DNA from 3 places in the Thioalkalivibrio thiocyanodenitrificans ARhD 1 genome. Region 3 is predicted to be linked to each of the others. Evidence: predicted binding sites of a transcription regulator. Region 3 holds the regulator's gene; each other region holds the start of a gene.

Region 1 (7,844 bases), 450 kb from region 3:
TCACGGACGAGGAGCTGGCCCGCCTGGCCGGACTCGGTACCCGGACGCTGGCCGCTCAGCCGTGCGATACGGAGATCATGAACCCCGTCGACACCCTCGTCGGTCTGGTCCAGAACAACCTCGCGCGACGCGCGCAGCACCGCCTCATCACCTGCGGCCTGTCCAGTTGAGCGCGGACCGTCTGTCCCGCCATCCCTCAGACGAAAACCTTCCTCCTCGTTCTGTCTACGCCCATCCGTCGTTTCGGCGGCGCCAGCGGATGCGTGTGAGAATGATACCCAACAGCGCGCTGCCCACGGCCACGCCCGCGCCGATCATGAACCACTGCCGCTGTTCCGACTGGCGCAGTTCCTCCATGCGTGACTCCAGGGCCTCGGCTCGCATCCGGTACTGACCCGCGAGGTCCTGCAGCCGTTCGTTCTCCCGGGCGATCTCCATGGGCCGCGCGGCGGTCTCGCGCAGCGTCTCCATCTCCATGACCATGGCCTCGATCGCCGCCTCCGTCTCCCGCACACGGGCACGCGCCTGAGCGCGCTCATCGCGAAGCGTGGAGACGCGCTCCTCGGCCTGCGTCAGCCTTTCGCGCAGTCCATCCATCTCCCGCTCCGTCTGGGCCAGGCGGTCCCTGGCATGGGGCTGCCGCGAAAGCTGGGCCCCCTCGAGCCAGCCCTCGGTGCCTTCCGGGGTACGGACCAGCACATAGCCGTCATCATCCCGCTGCAGCACCTCCACCGGGGTACCGCTGGGCACGAAACGCATGATGCGATGCTGGAAGGTCTTGCCCGAGCGGATGGCCACATTAAGGTCGTCGCTGATGTAAGCGGTATCGGCATGGGCGAACCCGGCGGCGAGGATCACCAGGAGAAACAGCACAAGGAACTTCACTCGGGACCTCCGCCGACGGGGCGGCTGAAAAAGGTTCACATTCTACGTGCCGGCCCGCGAGCCGGGCCGCGCGAACTTCACATAAAGTATGCGCCCGGGCGGCCTGAACAGCCCGCTGCCACCGGTCACTCGGGTGAGACGCACATGGGACGCGCCGGGCAGACCTGACCCGGGTAAGGTACCAAAAAAAGGGATCATCGGTGAACGTCGCGGGAGAAGCGGCGCACCGGCAGGTCGGCATCAAGGGCCGCGGGTTTGTTTAACGGCCGGCAAGCCCGCAAAGACAACCATGGGGGTTCAGACAGGTTCTTCGACGTCTCGAATGGAAAACCTTCGTCGGCAACGGCGGTTTCGCCCGGATCCGGGCCGCCGGCCGGACGGCCGGCGGCCCGTGGCGGTCAGAAACGCAGCCCGGCGCCCACCATGAGTACCCACGGGTCGATATCCACGTTCACCCGGAGTTCGTCGCCGAAGGGGCCGCCCTCGCCGCGCACCTTGGCGGTGGTGTCGATGGACATGTAGTACAGGCTCGCGCCCACGAACCAGCGCTCGTTGACATCCACGTCCACGCCCGCCTGCAGCGACCAGCCCCATGAATCACTCAGACTCAGGCCGTCGTAGCCGGCATCGCGCAGCCCTCCCCGGGTCCTGCTCTTGAAGAAGTTGGTGTAGTTGATGCCCGCGCCCAGATAGGGACGCATGGCGCCCAGGTCTGTGAAGTGATACTGCAACGAGACCGTGGGCGGCAGGTGGTAGGTATCGCCGATCTTGCCGGGGACTACGCCAGCCAGATCGCCGCTGCTCTTGATGTCGTGCTTGAACGGGGTGGCGGCCAGGACCTCGATACCCACGTTGGGGGTGGCCATGTAGGTGAAGCTCACACCCAGCGCCGAGCCGTTATCCACCGACACCCCTTCGACGCCGGGCGGCGTCACTTCGCCGCTGCTGTCGTTGGGCATGACCCACGTGGGCCCGAATCGGACCAGCATATCGCCCCGGTCAAGGGCCAGTGCCGGAGCAGCGGTCAGGACCATGCACCCCGCAACGATCGTCTTTTGCCAGATATTCATGTAGGCCGTTCTCCCTCGAAAATGGTAAGAAATGCAGGAAAGGTAGAGACGGGAACCTTTTAACCCATATGATGATTATGGTTTTTGACGGGGATCAAAAATCCTAATTTTTGAATGGTTATTACGACGAGAAGCCGGGCATGGTGTCGCTTGCCTGCACTATGCTTATGGAAGGCCAATGCGTGCCCGGCAAAGGAACTCACCCGCAATGAAAGACGACCACACGCCCATCGGACTGAGCCCGCAGGAGGCCTTCGACCTCCTGCAACACAACCCCCGCGCGATACTGGTGGATGTGCGCTCCACCATGGAGTTCCTGTTCGTGGGTCATCCCGTGGGCGCCATACACGTATCCTGGATCGACGAGCCGGACTGGACAGTGAACCCGCACTTCGTCACGGAAGTGCGCAAACTGCTGCTCGGTGGCGCGGTCTGCGAAGAGGAGGGGGAATGTGCCCCGGTGGTGCTCATCTGCCGAAGCGGCAAACGCTCACGGGAAGCCGGCCGTGCCCTGATGCAATCGGGGCTGATCAAGGTCTACAACGTGACCGAAGGCTTCGAGGGCGAACTGGACGAGGGTCACCACCGCTCCACCATCGGCGGCTGGCGCTTCCGGGGCCTGCCGTGGGAACAGTGCTGAATTGAAGTGAGAAGGGTGAATTGGGAAGTAAGAAGTAAAGGCCGTTGAATTTCCCACTTCCCAATTCACCCTTCTCACTTCAATTCACGCCTCACGCTCCCCCGGTTCCCGCCCGTTGGATTTCTCCCGCACCCGTTGCCCGATCGTCACGGGCACGAAGATCAGCAGGCCGTAGACCACCCGCACCAGCGACGCCACCCAACGCACCAGCCGGGCAAGGAAGCCCAGCACAAAACCCAGCAGACGCAGCGCCACGGCCAGCGTCACGCCGAGCACCACGCGCAGGTGGCGCAGGAAGGATTCCAGGGGCACGGCTGTCAGGGCCACGAGCAGCGGCAGGATAAAGCCCATCCCCATCTGCGTGAGCATGGGAATCCACCGCACCATCGTTGCCGAGACGTCCGGTTCGAGGGTCATCATCAGGGTCAGCCGCTCATCCTGCGCAATGAGAAACTCCCGGGAGAAGGCCAGGGCCCCCTGCAGACCGGCCACCACCAGCAGCATCAGCAACCCGGCCCCGAACAGCCAACGCCGGACACCCGGATCCACGTTGCCCAGACCCGGGACCAGACGGGTCAGGTGCCGGGTTTCCGTCATCAGCAGACCGGTGGCCACGGCCAGCAGAATCAGCAGGCCGGAAGCGAGTGCTGACAGGGGCCAGGGACCGATGTGATCCGCGAGGCCCACCGCCTCCGCCATGGGGCGCTCGATCAGGTGAAAACTCACCACGGCGGCCAGCGCCGCAAGCGCCAGCAGGGCGCCGCTCACCAGCAGGCGGCCCACCGAGCCCGCCACCAGACCCGCATCGATCTCCGCCCCGCCCTGGGCCAGGGCTTCATGGCGGCCCACGATCTCATCCACCTGGCGGCTTCTGGACACGACGCGCTGGATGGCGTGTTCCACCGCATTCAGACGTTCGCCCAGAGCCCGCCAGGCGGGCAGCATGGCCCGCAGCAGTTCAAGACGCTCGCGGCTGGCAGCGTGGTACTCGTCCTGCGCGGCGCGGCCGGCCCGTTGCAGGCCGTCATGGATATCCTCCAGGACGCGGGCCACGGCCGGGTCACCATGGGGCTGGTTCTTTGCCAGCTCGGCCACCGTGCGCAGCCAGGGCGGCTCCGCCGGCGGCAATGCCTCGGCCGCGTGGTAATCCTGCTCCAGGCGCTGGATCTGCTCGTGCATGGCCCTTTGCAACACCGGATACCCGCCCAGATCACGGTTCACACGATCGTGCAGACCGTGCAGTTCGCGGTACAGCTGATGATCCAGATGCTCGCGCTCGAGGGCCCGAAGGTACGCCCGATGGCGTTGCTCCACGTGACGCGCGGCCGCCCGGACAGATCGGGCGCTCAATCGCAGCAGGTGATACACGCCCTGAAACAGGGCCGTCCCGAGGGGCTCGATCCAGCGCCGGCCCGCGTAAAGCACCGCCACTATCAGTACCAGCCAGATCACCACGGACAGAACCATGGCGTCGCTCCAGAGTCCCAACACGGCTTCTATGGACATGGATTCCCCCTTGGTTGCCGACCGGGACCCGATGGCCTGCCCCTGATGCAACAGCACGGCCCCGCCTCCAGCGGCGCTGCCGATCCAGGCGCCGGGTGCCTGGATCGCGGTGTATCGTTCACGGACCGTGGAACATGCGGATCGATCCGGCGTTGGATCCAGTGTACAGGGCCCGCGCAATGGCCGAACGCCGTCAGCATTCGAAGAGCGCAATGCGTCACGCCCTGGCGACCCTTGCAACCGGTCCGGGGTCGTGATCCGTATAACTTGCGCCACCCAGCATATCAGCGTCGCTCTCCTTGCGGGAGAAGGCATTCGGGTCGGGCTCCGACACCGCGCCGCCAAACTTGTACCGGCAGACGTATTCCGGTCCAATAGGCGGCTCCATGGACTCTGGCGGACCCCTTCATGCGCGTGGAAACTTTTGATCGTGAACAGCTTCTGAAATGCGGTTATGGCGAGATGTTCGGGCCGGGCAACGCTCAGCTGCCCGTACCCAACATGCTCATGATGGACCGCGTCACGCGCATCTGCGATGAGGGCGGTGCCTTCGGAAAGGGCGAGATGAAGGCCGAGCTGGATATCAACCCGAACCTGTGGTTCTTCGACTGTCACTTCCCCGGAGACCCGGTGATGCCCGGATGCCTGGGCCTGGACGCCATGTGGCAGTTGGTGGGTTTCTATCTTGCCTGGCTGGGCAATCCGGGGCGCGGACGCGCCCTTGGCGTGGGCGAGGTGAAGTTCACCGGCCAGGTACTGCCCACGGCGAAAAAGGTCACCTACCAGGTGGACGTCAAGCGCGTGATCACCCGCAAGCTGGTGCTGGGTATTGCCGACGGCTCGGTGAGCGTGGACGGGCGTGAGATCTACACCGCCAGGGACCTGCGCGTGGGGCTGTTCACCTCCACGGAGAATTTCTGAGGCTGGGGCCGCGTGAGGGGAAAGGCGTGAGGAGAGAGGGGTGAAGGATGAAGGTCAGCCCGACTCCTGCCTCCCTGACTGGCCGCACAGCATGGGTCCGCTTCGCTTGACCCATCCTACTGCGCTGCTTTCCTGCCACAGAGGGCACCGAGGAAAAGCTTTTAGCAGACCGTAGGATGGGCAAAGCGCAGCGTGCCCATGCGGACCTCCCGCGCATTCTGCCACCTCGACTGGCCGCACAGCATGGGTCCGCTTCGCTTGACCCATCCTACTGCGCTGCTTTCCTGCCACAGAGGGCACCGAGGAAAACCAACAGGACCGTAGGATGGGCAAAGCGCAGCGTGCCCATGCGGACCTCCCGCGCATTCTGCCACCTCGACTGGCCGCACAGCATGGGTCCGCTTCGCTTGACCCATCCTACTGCACTGCTTTCCTGCCACAGAGGGCACCGAGGAAAAGCTTTTAGCAGTTGTAGGTTGGGGTGAGGAACGAACCCCAACAGCCGGGGCCCGGGGAACCTCCTCCATGTTGGGGTTCGCTGCGCTCACCCCAACCTACGATCCTTTCGGTTTTTCTCTGTGACCTCTGTGCCCTCTGTGGCTACATCATCCTTCATCCTTCCGAAGGTCACGTCTTGGGCAGGGTGACTCCGCGCTGGCCCTGGTATTTGCCGCCCCGGTCCTTGTAGGAGGTCTCGCAGATCTCGTCGGATTCCAGGAACAGCATCTGCGCCACGCCCTCGTTGGCGTAGATCTTGGCGGGCAGCGGTGTCGTATTGGAGAACTCCAGCGTCACGTGGCCCTCCCACTCGGGTTCCAGCGGGGTCACGTTGACGATGATGCCGCAGCGGGCGTAGGTGCTCTTGCCCAGACAGATGGTCAGCACAGACCGCGGGATGCGGAAGTACTCCACGGTGCGGGCCAGTGCGAAGGAATTGGGCGGAATGATGCAGACGTCGGATTTCACATCCACGAAACTGCGTTCATCGAATCCCTTGGGATCGACGATGCTGGAATTGATGTTGGTGAATATCTTGAATTCGTCGGCACATCGCACGTCATAGCCGTAGCTGGACGTGCCGTAAGACACGATGCGCTCCCCGTTCACATGACGCACCTGCCCCGGCTCGAAGGGCTCGATCATTCCATGCTGCTCCGCCATGCGGCGGATCCACCGATCCGATTTGATTGACATGAATGCCAGCCCCAAGGGCAAGCCACAAGCGGCATGGGTCCCTTACCTTGCCACTTGCCACTTGAGACTTGCCACTGAATTTAAGTGTTCTGAATCACGATGCTCGGGAACTTGGCGCTGTAGTCGCGGGACTGCACGGCCAGCCGCGCCGCCGCCCGTCGGGCGATCTCCCGGTAGATCTCCGCCACGCGACCATCCGGGTCGGCAATCACCGTGGGCGTGCCGCCGTCGGCCTGCTCGCGGATGTGGATGTCCAGCGGCAGAGCGCCCAGCATCTCCACGCCGAAGTCTTTGGCCATGCGCTCCCCGCCGCCCTCGCCGAAGATGTGCTCCTCGTGACCGCACTTGGAGCAGATATGGATGCTCATGTTCTCCACGATGCCCAGCACCGGCACCTCCACCTTCTCGAACATCTTCAGACCCTTGCGGGCATCCAGCAGGGCGATGTCCTGGGGGGTGGTGACAATCACCGCGCCGCTCACCGGGATCTTCTGGGCCAGGGTCAGCTGCACGTCGCCGGTGCCCGGGGGGAGATCCACCACCAGGTAGTCGAGCCCCGACCAACGGGTCTCGCGCAGCAGCTGCTCCAGGGCCTGGGTGACCATGGGACCGCGCCAGATCATCGGGGTGTCCTCCTCGATGAGGAAGCCGATGGACATGGCCTGCAGGCCGTGGTTCTCCAGGGGCTCCATGTGCTGCCCGTCCTGGGACTCGGGGCGGCCCTGGATACCCAGCATGCGGGGCAGACTGGGGCCGTAGATATCGGCGTCCAGGATGCCCACGCTGGCGCCCTCGGCGGCCAGCGCCAGGGCCAGGTTCACAGCGGTGGTGGACTTGCCCACTCCGCCCTTGCCGGAGGCCACGGCGATGATGTTCTTGATGCCCTCCATGGGCTTGAGGTTCTTTTGCACGGCATGGGCGGTGATGCGGGTCTCCACCTTGACCTCGACGCCCGAGACACCCTGGATGGCGCCCACCTTCGCGCGCACCTGTTCCGCCAGGGCCTCGTGGGTGCCGACGGCCGGGTAGCCCAACTTCACGTCCACCTCGACACGGTCTCCGTCGATGCGGATATCCCCCACCTCGCCCGCGCTGACAAGGTCCTTCTCCACATACGGGTCCTGGATCTCCTTGAGTGCGGTCTCAACCTGTAGCCGGGATACCTCTGACATGACTGAACTCCTTGGGGTCAGTATCGAATTCTGATTCACACGGGCCCCGCACGGACATCGAAAGGGCGGGGACAGGAGTCGGGATTCTACACCATCGCGCGGCCCGCAAAAAAACCACCCATTGTGGGGTAGCCGCCGGGACCGGCGGCCGCGAGCGCCATGAGCCGCGCCACCGCCGGGGGCATGCCGCCGGCCCGGCCGGTGGCCATCGGGCCGGCAACCTGCTAACTTAGCTCACTTTTCCCGCCAATTCCGTATACCTCATGAGCCCAAGCCCCGATCACAACGCAGCCGGGCGGCAGATCCTGGTGACCAGCGCCCTGCCCTACGCCAACGGTCCCATTCACCTGGGCCACCTGGTGGAGTACATCCAGACCGACATCTGGGTGCGTTTCCAGCGCATGCGCGGCCATGAATGCATCTATGTGTGCGCCGATGATGCCCACGGCACGCCCA
Region 2 (7,844 bases), 860 kb from region 3:
AACTGGGACTTGAGTGTAAACTTCCCCTGTTTAGGTCCACGCAATACTGGAGGTTTCCGGCTGGTGGATCTGCCGGTACTCGACCGGCGTCATGTCGTTCAGTGACTCGTGGGGGATCTGTTCGTTGTAATCGCGGCGCCAGCGCTCCGTATGCTCTCGCACCTCATTGAGGGTCCGAAAGACGTACATGTCGAGCACCCCGCGGCGGTAGCTCCCGTTGAACCGCTCGATGAAGCCGTTCTGCATTGGACGGCCAGGCTGAATGAACTCAAGCTCCACGCCATTCTCCACGGCCCAGTCCGCCAGCGCCTCCCGATTGAAGTCATCGACCAGGTTGAAGGTGCGAAACCGCCGACCATCCCAGAGGGCATCGGACATAAAGTCCGCCGACCAGGTGGCGTTGACCGCCTCGGGCACTGCGAGCGGCTGGGGCTCGCGCTTTGGTAGCCCTTTCTTGCCCTTGCGCCGCAGGTTGAGCTTGAGATCACAGTACACACGCCACACCCGCTTGTGGTTCCAGGGCAGTCCCCGGCGACGGATGAGCTCGTAGAGCTTCGAAAATCCCCGTTCCGGGCAGGTCTCGGAGAGCTCCAGCAGCACCGCGATGACTTCCTCATCCCGGTCCGGGCGAGGGCTGTAACGGGACACCGAGCGCGAGATGCCCACCACCGCACAGGCCCGGCGCTCACTCAGTCCGTGCTCTTCGATCAGCCCAGCCACCAACTCGCGCCTGTGCGCCGGCCTCAGAGCTTTTTTGTGATCACGTCCTTGAGCGCCGTGTTCTCCAGCGCCAGATCCGCGTACATGCGCTTGAGGCGGCTGTTCTCCTCCTCAAGTTCCTTGAGACGCCGAACATCAGCCGCCTCCATGCCACCGTACTTGGACTTCCAGGCGTAGTAGATCGCATCGGAGATGCCGAGTTCCCGGCACACATCCTTGACCTGGCGGCCTCCTTCGACCTGCTTCAGCGTGGCAACGATCTGGGTCTCGGTAAAACGGCTCTTGCGCATCTCGGGCCTCCTCGGCTTAGTGTGCCGGAAGACCTCCAGTTATCCATGGACCTATTATCGGGGAAGGGGACAGTTCGACGTCACTTGTCCAGACGTTCCCTGGATTAACGTGCGCTTCGCAGAAGCCCGTCCGTCGGAGAAGGTCCATCACCTGTGCCGGGTTTGACCCCCGTGGCTTGCGGAGAACGGCGGAAGCTATGACTTTTGATGTTGATACAATGGTCTGATTGAACCATAATTTTCCTTGAAGTTACCTGAACCACCTCGGTGGTACACCAGTCAAGAATTCAGCATGCGTAACATGTTGAAATAACACGTAAATTTAGCGGATCGGGGGAATCCCACCCTCTCCGCCATACCCAAACACAAGGGGCCCCAAAAAACGGGGCCCCTTGTGTTTGGGTATTGAAAAAGACGAGATTTGAACCCACGGCAATGGAGGCGAGGGTTCGGCAATCCAGCGAAGCCCGATCCACACCGCAATACGGTGGTCCAGCCTGCCGGGTCACCGCAGCAGCGGATCACGATGACGGGGCCTCCGCGCACCCGATCAGCGGCACCCGCGCTGCATCCATTCCCGATCCGGCGATGGAATGATGCCGGCGGCTGCCTGACCGGTGCGGGCCCTGCCCGCTAATCAGCCGCCGTCGTGTCCCTTCAGCGCCTTCGCCGTGACGGTGCCACATACGCAACCGTTACCCCTGCAGTCGACCCGCGCGTGTGCGCAAAGACGCTACTCCGCCTGATCTTTCGGCGCCCGACCACGGGTTCGGCTTACCCAGAAATGAAAAACCCTTTCCTGCTCCGGACCGGCGCCCGCGGTCCGTAACCGGTCCACGGTCACATCCACAATTCTCCCGATTGATCTATCTTTCTTATATAGACGGAATGCCCGTCGCTCCATACATCCATCACCAACTCATTGCACAACCGCCGTCGGCGGCAGAAACGCTGCCCCCTCAAGATCGGCCCGATGTGCCAGTCCTCGGCATGACCCGGGCGGCAATTGACATGGATCAAGATCCCGAATTCTTAAATAGTATAATAGGTACATCTTAAGAGGGGTTATTCAGTTTCAGGAGGCGGATGTCGACTCCGGGATCGCGGCCACCACGGTGGACCAGGGTCAGACACCACACCCCCAACCGACCACCCATGTAGAGAGAAAGCGAGGCACGTCATGAAGAAGAAAACCTTAGCCACAGGGCTCCTGTCCCTCGGCCTGCCACTGGCAATGGCGGTCGCGGGCACCGGGACCGTAGCGGCACAGGATGCCCCCCAGTTGTCGGGGGACGACCTGGACCGCGCCAATCTGATCTACTTCCAGCGTTGCGCCGGCTGCCACGGCACCCTGCGCAAGGGCGCCACCGGCCCCGACCTGCTGCCCGAAACCACCCAGGATCTGGGGCAGCGCCGGCTGGAGCGCATCATCTCGCTGGGCACCGAAGGCGGGATGAACAACTTCGACGGGATCCTGGACGAGGACGAGATCACCCTGATCGCGTCGTACATCCAGATGCAACCCACCGAGCCACCGGAAATGACGCTCGCCGACATGAAGGAACGCTGGCAGGTGCATGTGCAGCCGGAGGATCTGCCCACCGAACCGCAGCACGACCGCAACTGGGAGAACTTCTTCGTCACCATCCTGCGTGACGCCGGCAAGATGGGCATCATCGACGGCGATACCAAGGAAGTGGTCGCCGAGGTGGACACCGGTTACGCCGTGCACGTGGCCAAGGAGAGTTCCGACGGGCGGTTCTGGTACACGCAGGGCCGTGACGGGCGGCTGTCGAAGATCGACCTGTGGATGGATCCCCCGCAGGTGACCGCGGAGGTCTACATCGCCTATGACGCCCGTGACGTGGCGGTCTCCCACTACGGCGAGTGGAAGGACAAGTACGTGATCGGCGGCGGCTACTGGCCCCCGCATTTCGTGATCACGGACGCCGACACCATGGAACCGCTCAAGGTCGTGTCCACCCGCGGCTACAACACCGCCGGCGAGTACGTGCACGAGGCCCGCGTGGCCGCGCTGTACAACACGCCCAAGGCACCGAGCTTCCTGGTGAACGTGAAGGAGACGGGCCAGATCTGGCAGGTGGATTACTCCGACATTGAGAACCTGCGGGTCGAGATGATCGAGTCCAAGGAGTTCCTGCACGACGGGTTCTTCGATCCCACGGGCCGTTACTTCCAGATCGCCGCCAACTTCAGCCACCACATGGTCTTCGTGGATACCGAGACCCGCAAGCGCGTGGGCATGCTGAACACCGGCGAAATCCCGCACCCGGGACCGGGCGCCAACTGGAACGATCCGGAGTGCGGTCCGGTGGCCGGAACCACCCATCTGGGTGAAGGCCGCATGACCGCCTGGGGCAACGACCCCGAGGGTCACCCGGACCAGGCCTGGGAGATCTGCTTCTCGGTGGAGACCGACGGCCCCGGCCTGTTCGTGCGAAGCCATCCGAACTCCCCCCACGTGTGGATCGATCAGGCCATGCATCCGGAACCGGACGTGAACCAGTGGGTCATGGTGATGAACAAGGAGACCCGCGAACTCACCCCCATCCAGGTCACGGACAAGCCGGTTGAACACGATGCCGTTGCCGTGCACATGGAGTACAACCAGGCCGGCGACGAGGTATGGGTCTCCGTGTGGGCTCGCGGTCGCGGCCACCTCGAGGAGGGCGAGATCGTGGTGTACGACGACAAGACGCTGGAGGAGAAGGACCGCATCAAGGGACTTGAAACGCCGACCGGCAAGTTCAACGTCTACAACCGCAAGAACCATATCGGCTGACAGCCGCCACCCGGCCGAAGCGCCCCCGGGCGCTTCGGCCTTTTTCCGGACCATCTCCCGACGGGGGTGGCCCGGAAAGGGGCCGAACCGGGCACCGCCGTACATGCATGCATTCAGGGGAATAACAAACCATGATCAGACAACGGCTGCGCAAGTTCACCATACTCGGGGCGTCCCTGGGTGCCGCCATCACATTCTTCATTGCGGGCATCATCTTCTGGGGTGGCTTCCACACGGTGGTGGAAGCCACCAACACCATGCAGTTCTGCACCTCCTGCCACGAAATGCAATGGGTCCACGCGGAATACGAGGATCGACCCCATTACAAGAACCCCACCGGCGTGGGGGCCACCTGCTCCAACTGCCATGTGCCGGACGCCTGGGGCCCGAAGATGGTGCGCAAGGTCGTCGCCAGCCGGGAGCTGTGGCATAAGGCGCTGGGCAGCATCAACACCGAGGAAAAGTTCGAGGCCAAGAGGCTGGCCCTGGCGGAGCGCGTGTGGCGTTCCATGCTGCGCACCGACTCCCGGGAGTGCCGAAACTGCCATGACTGGACCGCCATGGACCTCGAGAAGCAGCCGGCCCGGGCCGCGAGGGAGCATGCGCGTGGTTTCGAACAGGGGCAGACCTGCATCGAATGCCACCAGGGCATCGCCCACAAGCTGCCCGAGGACTGGGATGAATCCCCGGTCTGGGCCCAGGCCGAACCGCGGGAACCCGTCGCCGCGCTGGACCGCGGTGATCCCGTCCTTGAACCGGAACCGGAGGTGGTCGCCGACGGCGAAGCGGTCACCGCGGGCGATCTGGCATCCGGACTCGACTGGAGCAATGTCCCGGAGGTGGAGATCATCCTGTTCCTCACGGGTCAGGCCTCCATCGAGTGGATACAGGATGGCAGCCAGCACGGCGGCGGACGTGCCTTCGGAATGGGAGACCGCTGCATCTGGTGCCACACGGGCGAAGAGGTGGACATCGGCCGGCTGGTGACCACCGGCGAGAAGCTGGAGACCATGGATCTGGGCGACAAGCGCGGCCACGTCCCCATGACGGTTCAGACCGCGTTCGATGACGATTACCTGTACATGCGCTTCCGGTGGGAGGCCGCCGAGCACGCGCCGCTGCCCTTCGTCGACGGCGGGCGCATGGATCCGGACAACCCCATGAAGCTCACGGTCAGCTTTGCCGACGACCGGGTGGACATGGCCGACCGTGCCGGCTGCTGGGCGAGCTGCCACCACGACTCGCCCTACATGCCGGATGCACCGGACGCAGAGACGCTGGCCGCGTCGGAACTGGCCGAGCGCCTGGACCTGAGCAGGGGTGTGACCAAGTACCTGTCCGAAAGCCGCACCAACATCGAGATCCGCGGCCGCCGGGGCGCCGCGCGTGGCGGCTGGGACAAGCTGCGTGATGAAGCGGAGATCGAGGACCTCATGCGCCGCGGCGTCTACCTGGATCTGGCCCGCTACAAGAGCGGCAACGGCGGGCACACCGAAAGCGGATACATACTGGACGAACGTCACTTCGCCGATACGGAGGCCGTGGTGTTCTCGGCCAGCGAGGACAACGGCGTGTGGACCGTGTACATGACGCGCGCCCTGCGCCCGGGCAGCGAGGGGGACAAACCCCTGTCCACCGACGGCAAGTACAACATCGCCATCGCGCTCCACGATGACTACTCGGCCTCCCGTTTCCACCATATATCATGGCAATATGGCCTGGCCTTCGACGCCGAGATCCCCGGAGATTTCGACGACGACATGGTGGAACTCAACGCCACACGCATCAGCCGATAGCGGGCCGACCGCGGGAGGAGAATATGCGTTGGACACTGCTGTGCGGGGTGCTGCTCGCCATGAGCATCCCCGCCCCGGCCCTGGCCAATGGCGACACCGTCACCGTGGAGATGATCGACTACGGTTACTCGCCGGCGGAACTGGAGATCCCCGCGGGCACCACGGTACGCTGGGTCAACATGGAGCGCCGCACCAGCCACGATGTGTATTTCCCGGACGAGGACCTGGGTTCCGAGCGGCTGTTCCCGGAGGAACACTGGGAACGCCGGTTCGACAATCCCGGCACCTACGCGTATCACTGCCGCCCCCATGAAAGCCGCGATATGCAGGGTGTGATCCGCGTCATCGCAAACGATTAGGAGGTTCCATGCGCGCAACGGGCGCACTGCTCAATACGGCCGGGGCCTTCCTGGCCGGCCTTCTCCTCCTCGGTGCTCAGCCGGCCGGGGCGGGCGAGTCGTTGAACGGCTACCGCAGCGCCGAGTTCGGCATGTCCGTCGAACAGGTCAGGGCCCGGCTCGAGGGCGACGGCGTCACGACCTCGAAGGTCTACGAGACCGATGACGGCGATCTGGTCATCGACGGTCGCCTGGCCGGTGAAGCCGACAGGGAAACCGACGTCCGCTATGTGTTCCCCGGCGGCCGCGATCAGCTGGCCCTGGTGCTGGAGTTCCATCCGGACAGTGACCACGTCCAGGCCGTGCAGGCACGGCTGGAACAGACCCATGGAAGCCCCTGGGCGGAGGACCTGGCCGAGCAGTGGTTCGAGCAACTCAAGCCGGGCATGCCGGAAGGCGTGCGCGGGCTCGTGGTATGGGGGGGCGGCGAGAATGGCCGCAACCGCTTCATCCGACTCTGGATATTCGACGACTACCTGTCGGTGGAGTATCTGCATCTCGGACTGCTGGATTCCCGATCATGAAACCGGATGCGTACACGCCGCCGAGGGGGGCGGGGCCGTTGTCATCCACGGCATGATGGCCGTTCGCAGCGCTCCTGTGCCTACCTGAGAATTCCGATGAGACCATCCGGTCGGACCGGTACGCTGACAGCTGCCGGCCTTGCCGCCGCGCCGCTCGCGCAATGAAAACCTGGTCCCCGGACGATACCCGGGGATCCCGGTAACACGCCGGATGCGCTGACGTGGTTCCCCCTGGCATCATGAGCGGCGTCCGATCAACAGGTGTCAACCGTATGCGAATGCGATCCGTCCTGCCGTTCCTGCCATTCCTGCTGTGGCCGGTCATCCAGGAGGCGGGCGCTGACGAGGAAGAGCACGACGGGCAACGCGTGGTGCTGGAGCCCATCACCACCATCGCCCACCGCCAGCCGCGCAGTCTCTCGGAGGTGGCGGGGACCGTCACCATCATCGATCCCGAACGGATCGAGCGCGACATGGCCATCGAGGTCCCCGACATGATCCGTTACGAGCCCGGCGTGGACGTGGATGGCGGCGGCGGCCGTTTCCCCTTTGGCGGTTTCCGGATCCGGGGTATCGGCGGCAATCGTACCGCCGTGGTCGTCGACAATGTTCCCGCGGCGGACCGTTTCAGCGTCGGCAGCTTTGCCGATTCCGGGCGGGGTCTGATGGACCTCGGGCTGGTGAGCCATATGGAGATACTGCGGGGGCCCGCCTCGACCCTCTACGGCAGCAAGGCACTCGGCGGCGTGGTCACCATCGCCACGCTCGATACCGAGGACCTGCTGGCCGGGCGCGACCGCAGCAGCCGGATCGGCTTCGCGGGCGGCACGGATGCCGACCGTCTGCGCATGACGGCGGCCACCGCCGCCCGTCATGACGAGTACGCCCTGCTGTTCGCCGGTGCCGGCCAGCGGGCCGGCGAAGTCAATGTGCCCGATGCTCCCGACCAACCGCCCGCCGACAAGCTGACCCGGCGCCAGGGTGCGATACTCCTGCGCGGCGCGCGCGAGACCGCCGGGGCCAGGACCCGGCTGACGTTCGACAGCATCGACGAGTCCCGGGAGACCGATGTTCGGGCCATGCTGGGGACGGAGCGCTTCGTCAACACCACCTCGCTGGAGGGCGATGACCGGCGCGAGCAGTGGCGCGTTCTGCTGGACCAGGAGTTCGATGACCTCGGTCGGCTGTCTCGCGGCCACTGGCGCGTGTGGCACCAGGAGTCGGAGACCCGGCAGCGCACCCGGGAGGAACGCGCAATCGCCCCTACGCCGGTCGATCTCTACCGCGAGTTCAATTTCCGTCACAAGACCACC
Region 3 (7,844 bases):
CCAATTCGTCAAGAATCCGGTCACTGTTCATTTGGTGCCACCGTACATCTCTTCGGGATCCTTCAACACCGGATCCACCACCCGCCAGCCCCCGTCCTCGTAGCGGTGGAAGAAGCAGTTGTGACGCCCCGTGTGACAGGCAATGCCGCCATGCTGCTCCACTTCCAGCAGCAGGGTATCCGCGTCGCAATCAAGCCGCATCTGCACCACCCGCTGAGTGTTGCCGGAACTCTCGCCCTTGTGCCAGAGGCGCCGGCGGGAGCGGGACCAGTACACGGCCTCCCCGGTGGCCAGAGTCCGCTCCAGGGACTCACGGTTCATCCAGGCAAGCATCAGGACCTTGCCCGTACCCGTCTCCTGGGCGATCACCGGTATCAGACCGTCCGCGTTCCAGTGAATCGTGTCTAGCCAGTCTTCGGACATGATACTCCCGCCCGGCCGGAAAAGCCGGAGTGTGCGACTTTATACGCTAATCATGAAAGTTTAAACCGCGCCGCCCCCGGGACGGCGGCAGGGACGCCGCCTTCAAAGGCGCACCTCGACCCCCCGATCCGCCATGAAGCGCTTGGCCTCGCCCACCGTGTGCTGGCCGAAGTGGAATATGCTGGCGGCCAATACTGCATCGGCGCGCCCGAGTGTCACCCCGTCGACCAGGTGCTGGAGGGTGCCCACGCCGCCGGAGGCGATCACGGGCACGCGTACCGCGTCGGACACGGCGCGGGTCAGCTCGATGTCAAAGCCCTGCTTGGTGCCGTCCCGGTCCATGCTGGTCAGCAGGATCTCGCCGGCACCGCAGGCCACCATGCGCCGGGCCCAGTCCACGGCGTCCAGCCCCGTGGGCTTGCGCCCGCCGTGGGTGAAGATCTCCCAGCGGGGCGCCTCGCCGGGTGCTGAGACCCGCTTGGCGTCGATGGCCACGACGATGCACTGCGAGCCCACCCGTTCGGCCGCCTCGCGCACGAAATCCGGGTTGAACACCGCGGCGGTATTGATGGACACCTTGTCGGCACCCGCGTTGAGCAGCCGGCGGATGTCCTCGACACGACGGATGCCGCCGCCGACGGTGAGCGGAATGAACACCTGGGACGCCACCTCCTCCACCACATGGACCATGGTCTCGCGATCGTCGCTGCTCGCGGTGATGTCCAGGAAGGTGATCTCGTCTGCGCCCTCGGCATCGTAGCGCCGGGCGATCTCCACCGGATCGCCCGCGTCGCGGATGTCCACGAAGTTGACCCCCTTGACCACACGGCCACGGTCCACGTCGAGACAGGGAATGATGCGTTTCGCGAGACTCATAAGGCGGATACGGGTTGAGGGATACAGGATGCGGTAGGGGGGCGGACCCGCCGCTCGCATCCCGCCCCCTATTGGTCGGCGACCTTCTGGGCCTCGGCAAGATCAATGGTGCCTTCATAGAGGGCGCGGCCGACGATCACCCCGTCGATGCCTTCCTCGCTGACCGCGCACAGGCGCCGGATATCCTCCAGATCGGTGACCCCGCCGGAGGCGATCACCGGCACATGCACCGCCTGGGCAAGTTTGACGGTGGCGTCCACGTTCACCCCCTGCATCATGCCGTCGCGGGAGATGTCGGTATAGACGATGGCGGCCACCCCGTCCTGCTCGAAGTGCATGGCCATGTCGACCACGTCGTGATTGGACAGCTTGGACCATCCGTCGATGGCCACCTTGCCGTCCTTCGCATCCAGGCCGACGATGATCCGCCCCGGGAATTCCAGGCACAGGTCATTGACGAAATGCGGCGCGCTCACCGCCTTGGTGCCGATGATCACCCACTGTACGCCGGCATCCAGGTAGACCTGCACTGTATCGTCGTCGCGGATGCCGCCGCCCACCTGCACGGGCAGATCCGGGTATTTCGCCACAATCTCGCTGATGATGCCGGCGTTACGCGGTTCACCGGAGACGGCACCGTCCAGATCCACCACGTGCAGACGCCGGGCCCCGGCATCCAGCCAGCGACCGGCCACTTCCACCGGGTCGTCGGAAAAAACGGTCGCATCATCCATCTTGCCCTGACGCAGACGCACGCACTTGCCGTCCTTGAGGTCAATGGCCGGTATCACCAACATGCCTGTTTCTCCCACGAAAGTCATGATGACCCCTTGCCATCCCAGCGCATGAAATTCCTGAGCAGGGTGAGCCCCGGGGCCGCACTCTTCTCGGGATGGCACTGAATGGCGAAGATGTTGTCCCTTGCGATGGCCGACGTAAAACGAATGCCATACTCGGTGGTGGCCGCCACCAGGGCTGGATCGCCGGCCTGCAGATGATAGCTGTGCACGAAATAGAAGCGGCTGTCCTGGGCGATATCGCGCCACAGGGGATGTTCCATGATCTGATGCACCTGGTTCCAGCCCATGTGGGGAATCTTCAGCCGGGGGCCACCCCCGGCCTCCTGCAGATCCTCTCCGAAAAATCGCACCTGGCCCGGGAGCACGCCCAGACACCGGGTGCCACCATTCTCCTCACTATAGTCCACCAGCACCTGCATGCCCATGCAGACGCCGAGAAAGGGGCGATCAGCGGCGGTGCGGCGCAGCGCCTCGTCGAGCCCCCGGGCGGTCAACGCGGCCATGCAGTCCCGTGCGGCCCCCTGGCCCGGAAAGACCACCCGTTCGGCATCCAGAATCACCTCGGGGCTGTCGGTCAGCGATACGCGGGTACCTGCCGGCGCCACGTGCTCCAGCGCCTTGACCACGGAGCGCACGTTGCCCATGCCGTAATCGACCACTGCCACGGTGTTCATTCTGCGAGGATCCGGGAATCTGCGATGACTGGATGGATGAGTCCGTGCGGGCCCTCTCAGAGGCTGCCCTTGGTGGAGGGCGTGGCCCCCGGGATACGCGGGTCCGCTTCCGCCGCCATGCGCAGCGCCCGGCCGAAGGCCTTGAAGACGGTCTCCGCCACATGATGGGCGTTCTGCCCGCGCAGATTGTCGATATGCAGCGTCACGGCAGCATGATTGACGAAGCCCTGGAAGAACTCGCCGAACAGGTCCACATCGAACTCGCCGATGCGCGCCCGGGGATAATCCACGTGGTATTCCAGGCCGGGACGGCCGGAGAAATCCACCACCACGCGGGACAGCGCCTCGTCCAGGGGCACGTAGGCGTGCCCGTAGCGGCGGATGCCCTTCCTGTCGCCCAGCGCCTTCGCCATGGCCTGACCCAGGGTGATTCCGATGTCCTCCACCGTGTGGTGGGCATCGATGTGCAGGTCCCCTTCGGCGTCGATCTCGAGGTCCATGACCCCGTGCCGGGCCACCTGGTCCAGCATGTGCTCCAGGAAGGGTACGCCCGTGCTGAACTGGCCCCGGCCCTGGCCATCCAGATTGACCCGGGCCCGGATCCGGGTTTCCAGGGTATCGCGGGAGACCTCGGCGATTCGCTTGGACATGGTGATGCAGGAAATCCGCAGGATTGTAACGGGTTGTCATCATAGCACAGGCGCCTGTGCTTACACGCCCTATCACTCCGGGACAGGTTGTGGGGATGTCAAGGCTCGGGTATCTTGAGTATGCGGCTGCCGTTGCGCCGCCCCAAGCCACGGGAACCGAGCGAATGCCATCCTCGAATATCGTCGACCTTCACGGACTCAAGCAGGCCTGCAGCGCTTGCAGCCTCCACGACCTGTGCATTCCCATGGGTATCACCAATGAGGAGCTCGAGTCCCTGGAGAAGATCATCAACCGGCGCCGGCCCCTGCACCGGGGCGACTACCTGTACCGTCCCGGCGACCGCATGGAGGCGCTCTATGCGGTGCGCTCAGGCTCGGTCAAGACCTCGGCCCTGAGCGACGACGGCCAGGAGCAGGTCACCGGCTTTCACCTGCCCGGAGAACTCCTGGGCCTGGACGCCATCAGCGAGGGGACACACCCGTGCGCCGCGCGCGCGCTGGAGACCACTTCCGTGTGCGAGATCCCCTTCGACCGCCTGGAGGAGCTCTCCGGCAGGGTGCCTGGTCTCCAGCGGCAGCTGTTTCGCATCATGAGTCGGGAGATCCAGACCGACGAGCACCTGATGACCCTTCTGGCCAAGAAATCCTCCGACGCGCGGCTGGCCGCCTTCCTGTTGAGCCTGTCCAGCCGCTTCGGGGAACGGGGTTTCTCCCGCCAGGAGTTCAACCTGACCATGTCACGCAACGACATCGCCAACTACCTGGGTCTGGCGGTGGAGACGGTCAGCCGGCTGTTCACCCGGTTCCAGGAGAGCGGCCTGCTGTCCGTGGACCGCAAGCTGGTGGAGATCCTGGACATGGACCGCATGCACCAGGTGGCCGGCGCCCAGAGCGTGGACGAACCCCACTCGGACAAGCATCGCGGATAAAGGCGATTCAAAGTTCAAAATTCAAGATTCAAGAGGGAGGCCCTTCCTTTTGAACTTTGAATTTTAAATCTTGAATCGCCTTCCTCACCCCTCGATCCAGAACGTGACCGGGCCGTCGTTCACGAGACTCACCTGCATGTGCGCGCCAAAGCGCCCGGCGGCCACCCCGGGATACACCTCGCGGGCCCGCGCCACCAGCGCCTCGAAGAGCATGCGCCCGGTGTCCGGGTCTGCGGCGGGCGTGAAACTGGCCCGCATGCCTTTGCGGGTGTCGGCGGCCAGGGTGAACTGGGGCACCAGCAGCAGGCCGCCTCCGACGTCGCGCAGGCTGAGGTTCATGCGCCCGGCCCCATCCTCGAACATCCGGTAACCCAGGATCCGTTCCAGCAGGCGCTCCGCCCGCGCCCCGGTATCGCCCCGCCGCACCCCCACCAGTGCCAGCACACCCGGACCGATCTCGCCCACCGTTTCGCCTTCCACCCGCACCGACGCCCCGGTCACCCGCTGCAACAGGCCGATCAAGCCAGGCGCTCCGCCAATGCATCGGTGGCCCGGATCAGGGCGTCCACGATCCCCGGCTCGCCGGCGGAATGTCCGGCATCGGCGATGATCTCGAACCCGGCCCGGGGCCAGACCCGATGCAGGGCGTGGGCCTGATCCAGGGGACACACCACGTCGTAGCGGCCATGCACGATGGTGCCGGGGATATCCGCCAGGCGATGGGCGTCGCGCAACAGTTGATCCGGTTCCAGGAAGGCATCGTTCATGAAGTAGTGACACTCGATCCGGGCCAGGCTGAGCGCCACGTGGGGATCCTGGAAATGGGCAACCACCGACGGGTTGGGCAGCAGGGTGGCCGTGCGACCCTCCCACTCCGACCACGCCTTGGCCGCCGCCATCCGGGCCACCTCGTCCTGCCCCGTCAGGCGCCGGTAGTAGGCGGCGACCATGTCATCGCGCTCCGCCTCGGGAATGGGCGCCAGGTAGTCGTCCCAGTAGTCCGGAAACAGCCGGCCGGCACCGTCCTGGTAGAACCAGCGGATGTCCCGGGGGCGGCACAGGAAGATGCCCCGCAGCACCAGCCCCAGCACCCGCTCGGGATGGGCCTCTGCATAGGCCAGCGCCAGGGTGGAACCCCAGGAACCCCCGAAGACCACCCAGCGATCGATGCCCAGGTGCTCCCGGATGCACTCCATGTCCGCCACCAGGTGCGCCGTGGTGTTGCCCTCGAGCGCCGCATGCGGCCGGGAGTGCCCGCATCCCCGCTGGTCGAACAGCACGATCCGGTAGCGGGCGGGATCGAAGAAACGCCGGTGCCAGGGCTCGCACCCGGACCCGGGACCGCCATGGAGGAACACCACGGGGAGGCCGCCGGCGTTGCCGCAGGTCTCCAGATGCAAGCGGTGGATGTCATCCACCGCCAGGGTTTCGACGCGGTGCGGTTCGATGGGCGGATAGAGGCTCTTCATGGCTGATTCCGGCAACAGGGATGATCGTCCCGCCCGAAGGCAGAGTTTCGCCTTCGAACCGGCAAGGGATCTCCATCATAGCCTCTCGAACCCCTACATCTCACCACCCCGTGACGCCGACCACCCGACGGGCTGCGCCGCCACGCCCCGTGGCAAGCGGTGGCCGGACAGGAGCCGATCCGGGCTCACCCCGGCGCGAGCGTAGGCGGAATCCTACAACCAAATGTGGACCAACCTCACAATTACCCGGTTTCTCCGGCTTTCGCGGGTATGGCGGATGGCGGATCATCTTCATGGAAGCCACGGAGGGAGGGTCCAGGAGACCCGGACAGTCATCGGCAGGACGCCGGCGTCCGGTCGTGGCAGGACGTCACCAGGGAGCTTCATATCACCAATGGGCCAGGATGGCCTGGCCCCGGCGCCAGGAAGGTGCCGGGGTTTTTTTTGCCCGTCAGATTCCCAGCCATGCATCGAGGATGCCGTGGGCATCGTCCACCCCCTCGCGCCTGAGGGCGGAGAATGGCTGGACGGTCGCCTCGATACCGGCCTCGCCCAGGGCGTCGGCCACTGCCCGGGCGGTATCCATGGCCGGACCCCGGCGCAGTTTGTCGGCCTTGGTCAGCAGAACATGCACGGGCAGATGCCGCTCGGCAGCCCAGCCGAGCATCTCCCAGTCCTGTGCCGTCAGCGGACGACGGATATCCATCACCACCACCAGCCCCGCCAGGCTTTGCCGCTCACCCAGATAGCGCGACATGAGCCGCTGCCAGGCCGCGCGCATGGCGGCCGGCACCTTCGCGTAACCGTAGCCCGGCAGATCCACCAGACGGCGCCGGTCGTCCAGGGCAAAAAAGTTGATCATCTGCGTTCGGCCGGGCGTCTTGCTGGTGCGGGCGAGCGCCTTCTGGTCGCATAACACGTTGATGGCGCTGGACTTGCCGGCATTGGACCGGCCGGCGAAGGCCACCTCCCGACCCTCGTCGGGCGGAAGCCCCTGGATGCGCGAGGCGCTGATGAGATACCGGGCCTGTCGGTAGAAGGGATTCAAGGGCTGCTCCAGACCCGGGGCAGCGCCCCTCGTGCTTTTGCGGGTACGGGTGATTTGTGATATACAGTGCGCCATTTTTCGACAACCACAAGGCCCCGGTCAATGGTCATGGATGCCGCCGGGGTTTTCAGCCAGCCGAACCGAGACTGATCCGGCGCGCGTGAGCGGCCTGCCGGGTTCGCCCGGATCCGGCAGGCCGGCCGGGTCGATCCTTCCCTGTTTTGATGGTGTTCAGGAGTAAATCCACGATGAAGACGTATGCCCTGATTGCGCTTGCCGCCCTCGGACTGTCCATGTCCGCCCCCCTGCTGGCGGATGCCGGTGATCCGAACCGCGGCCAGGAACTGTCCGGCGCCTGCGCCGCCTGCCATGGCGCGGACGGCAACAGCGTCAACCCCGAGTGGCCGAAGCTGGCCGGCCAGGGGGAGGCCTACCTGTACAAGCAGCTGTCGGATTACAAGCAAGGTCGCCGGCAGGATCCGCTGATGGCGGGCCAGGTGGCAAACCTGAGCGAGCAGGACATGCGCGATCTGGCGGCCTACTTTGCCTCCCAGACCGCCAGTGCCGGCACCGCGGACGAAGCCATGGTGGACCTCGGCGGCGCCCTCTATCGCGGCGGCAATGCGGCCACCGGCGTGGCGGCCTGCATCGCCTGCCACGGGCCGGCGGGCGACGGCAACCCGGCCGCCATGTTCCCCAGGGTGGCTGGCCAGCATGCCCAGTACAACGCCAACCAGCTGCGTCAGTTCCGGGACAGCTCGCGTGCCAACGATGCCGGTCGCATGATGCGCAACATCGCCCGGCGCATGACCGACGAGGAGATCCAGGCCGTCTCCGAGTTCATGGCGGGTCTCCGGCGCGACTGAGCCTTCCGGATCCGGCGGGTATGCGACGAGGGTGGCCTTGCGGCCACCCTTTGTTGTCTCTGCGGATCCGGCCCCCGGCCATGGGGGTGAACTTGTGACCGGAATGCAG

Evidence for each region. Region 3 encodes FNR, which switches genes on or off when oxygen is low (the NO sensors DNR and NnrR bind a similar motif). Its sites were predicted from a motif close to TTGATNTANATCAA; they were not measured.
Region 1: the regulator FNR is predicted to act here: its motif matches at 2,040-2,053, upstream of THITHI_RS0114175 (OmpW/AlkL family protein).
Region 2: the regulator FNR is predicted to act here: its motif matches at 2,017-2,030, upstream of THITHI_RS0116125 (nitrite reductase).

Annotation. Positions count from the first base shown of each region.
Region 1 covers NZ_KB900536.1:2,993,108-3,000,951, reverse strand. Annotated here, with positions in the region: gene THITHI_RS19130 (hypothetical protein) at 1-170, shown strand, start outside; gene THITHI_RS0114180 (TIGR04211 family SH3 domain-containing protein) at 226-885, opposite strand; gene THITHI_RS0114175 (OmpW/AlkL family protein) at 1,284-1,955, opposite strand; gene THITHI_RS0114170 (rhodanese-like domain-containing protein) at 2,164-2,595, shown strand; gene THITHI_RS0114165 (hypothetical protein) at 2,680-4,101, opposite strand; gene fabA (3-hydroxyacyl-[acyl-carrier-protein] dehydratase FabA) at 4,510-5,022, shown strand; gene dcd (dCTP deaminase) at 5,650-6,216, opposite strand; gene apbC (iron-sulfur cluster carrier protein ApbC) at 6,297-7,388, opposite strand; gene metG (methionine--tRNA ligase) at 7,652-7,844, shown strand, end outside.
Region 2 covers NZ_KB900536.1:3,397,357-3,405,200, reverse strand. Annotated here, with positions in the region: partial or broken gene THITHI_RS20365 (IS3 family transposase) at 31-1,010, opposite strand; gene THITHI_RS0116125 (nitrite reductase) at 2,191-3,813, shown strand; gene THITHI_RS0116120 (NapC/NirT family cytochrome c) at 3,945-5,609, shown strand; gene THITHI_RS0116115 (cupredoxin domain-containing protein) at 5,633-5,968, shown strand; gene THITHI_RS0116110 (hypothetical protein) at 5,977-6,531, shown strand; gene THITHI_RS0116105 (TonB-dependent receptor domain-containing protein) at 6,804-7,844, shown strand, end outside.
Region 3 covers NZ_KB900536.1:2,539,937-2,547,780, reverse strand. Annotated here, with positions in the region: gene THITHI_RS0112135 (phosphoribosyl-ATP diphosphatase) at 1-31, opposite strand, end outside; gene hisI (phosphoribosyl-AMP cyclohydrolase) at 28-423, opposite strand; gene hisF (imidazole glycerol phosphate synthase subunit HisF) at 526-1,299, opposite strand; gene hisA (1-(5-phosphoribosyl)-5-[(5-phosphoribosylamino)methylideneamino]imidazole-4-carboxamide isomerase) at 1,368-2,096, opposite strand; gene hisH (imidazole glycerol phosphate synthase subunit HisH) at 2,117-2,773, opposite strand; gene hisB (imidazoleglycerol-phosphate dehydratase HisB) at 2,830-3,423, opposite strand; gene fnr (fumarate/nitrate reduction transcriptional regulator Fnr) at 3,588-4,352, shown strand; gene dtd (D-aminoacyl-tRNA deacylase) at 4,437-4,874, opposite strand; gene pip (prolyl aminopeptidase) at 4,871-5,821, opposite strand; gene yihA (ribosome biogenesis GTP-binding protein YihA/YsxC) at 6,273-6,869, opposite strand; gene THITHI_RS0112085 (c-type cytochrome) at 7,118-7,735, shown strand.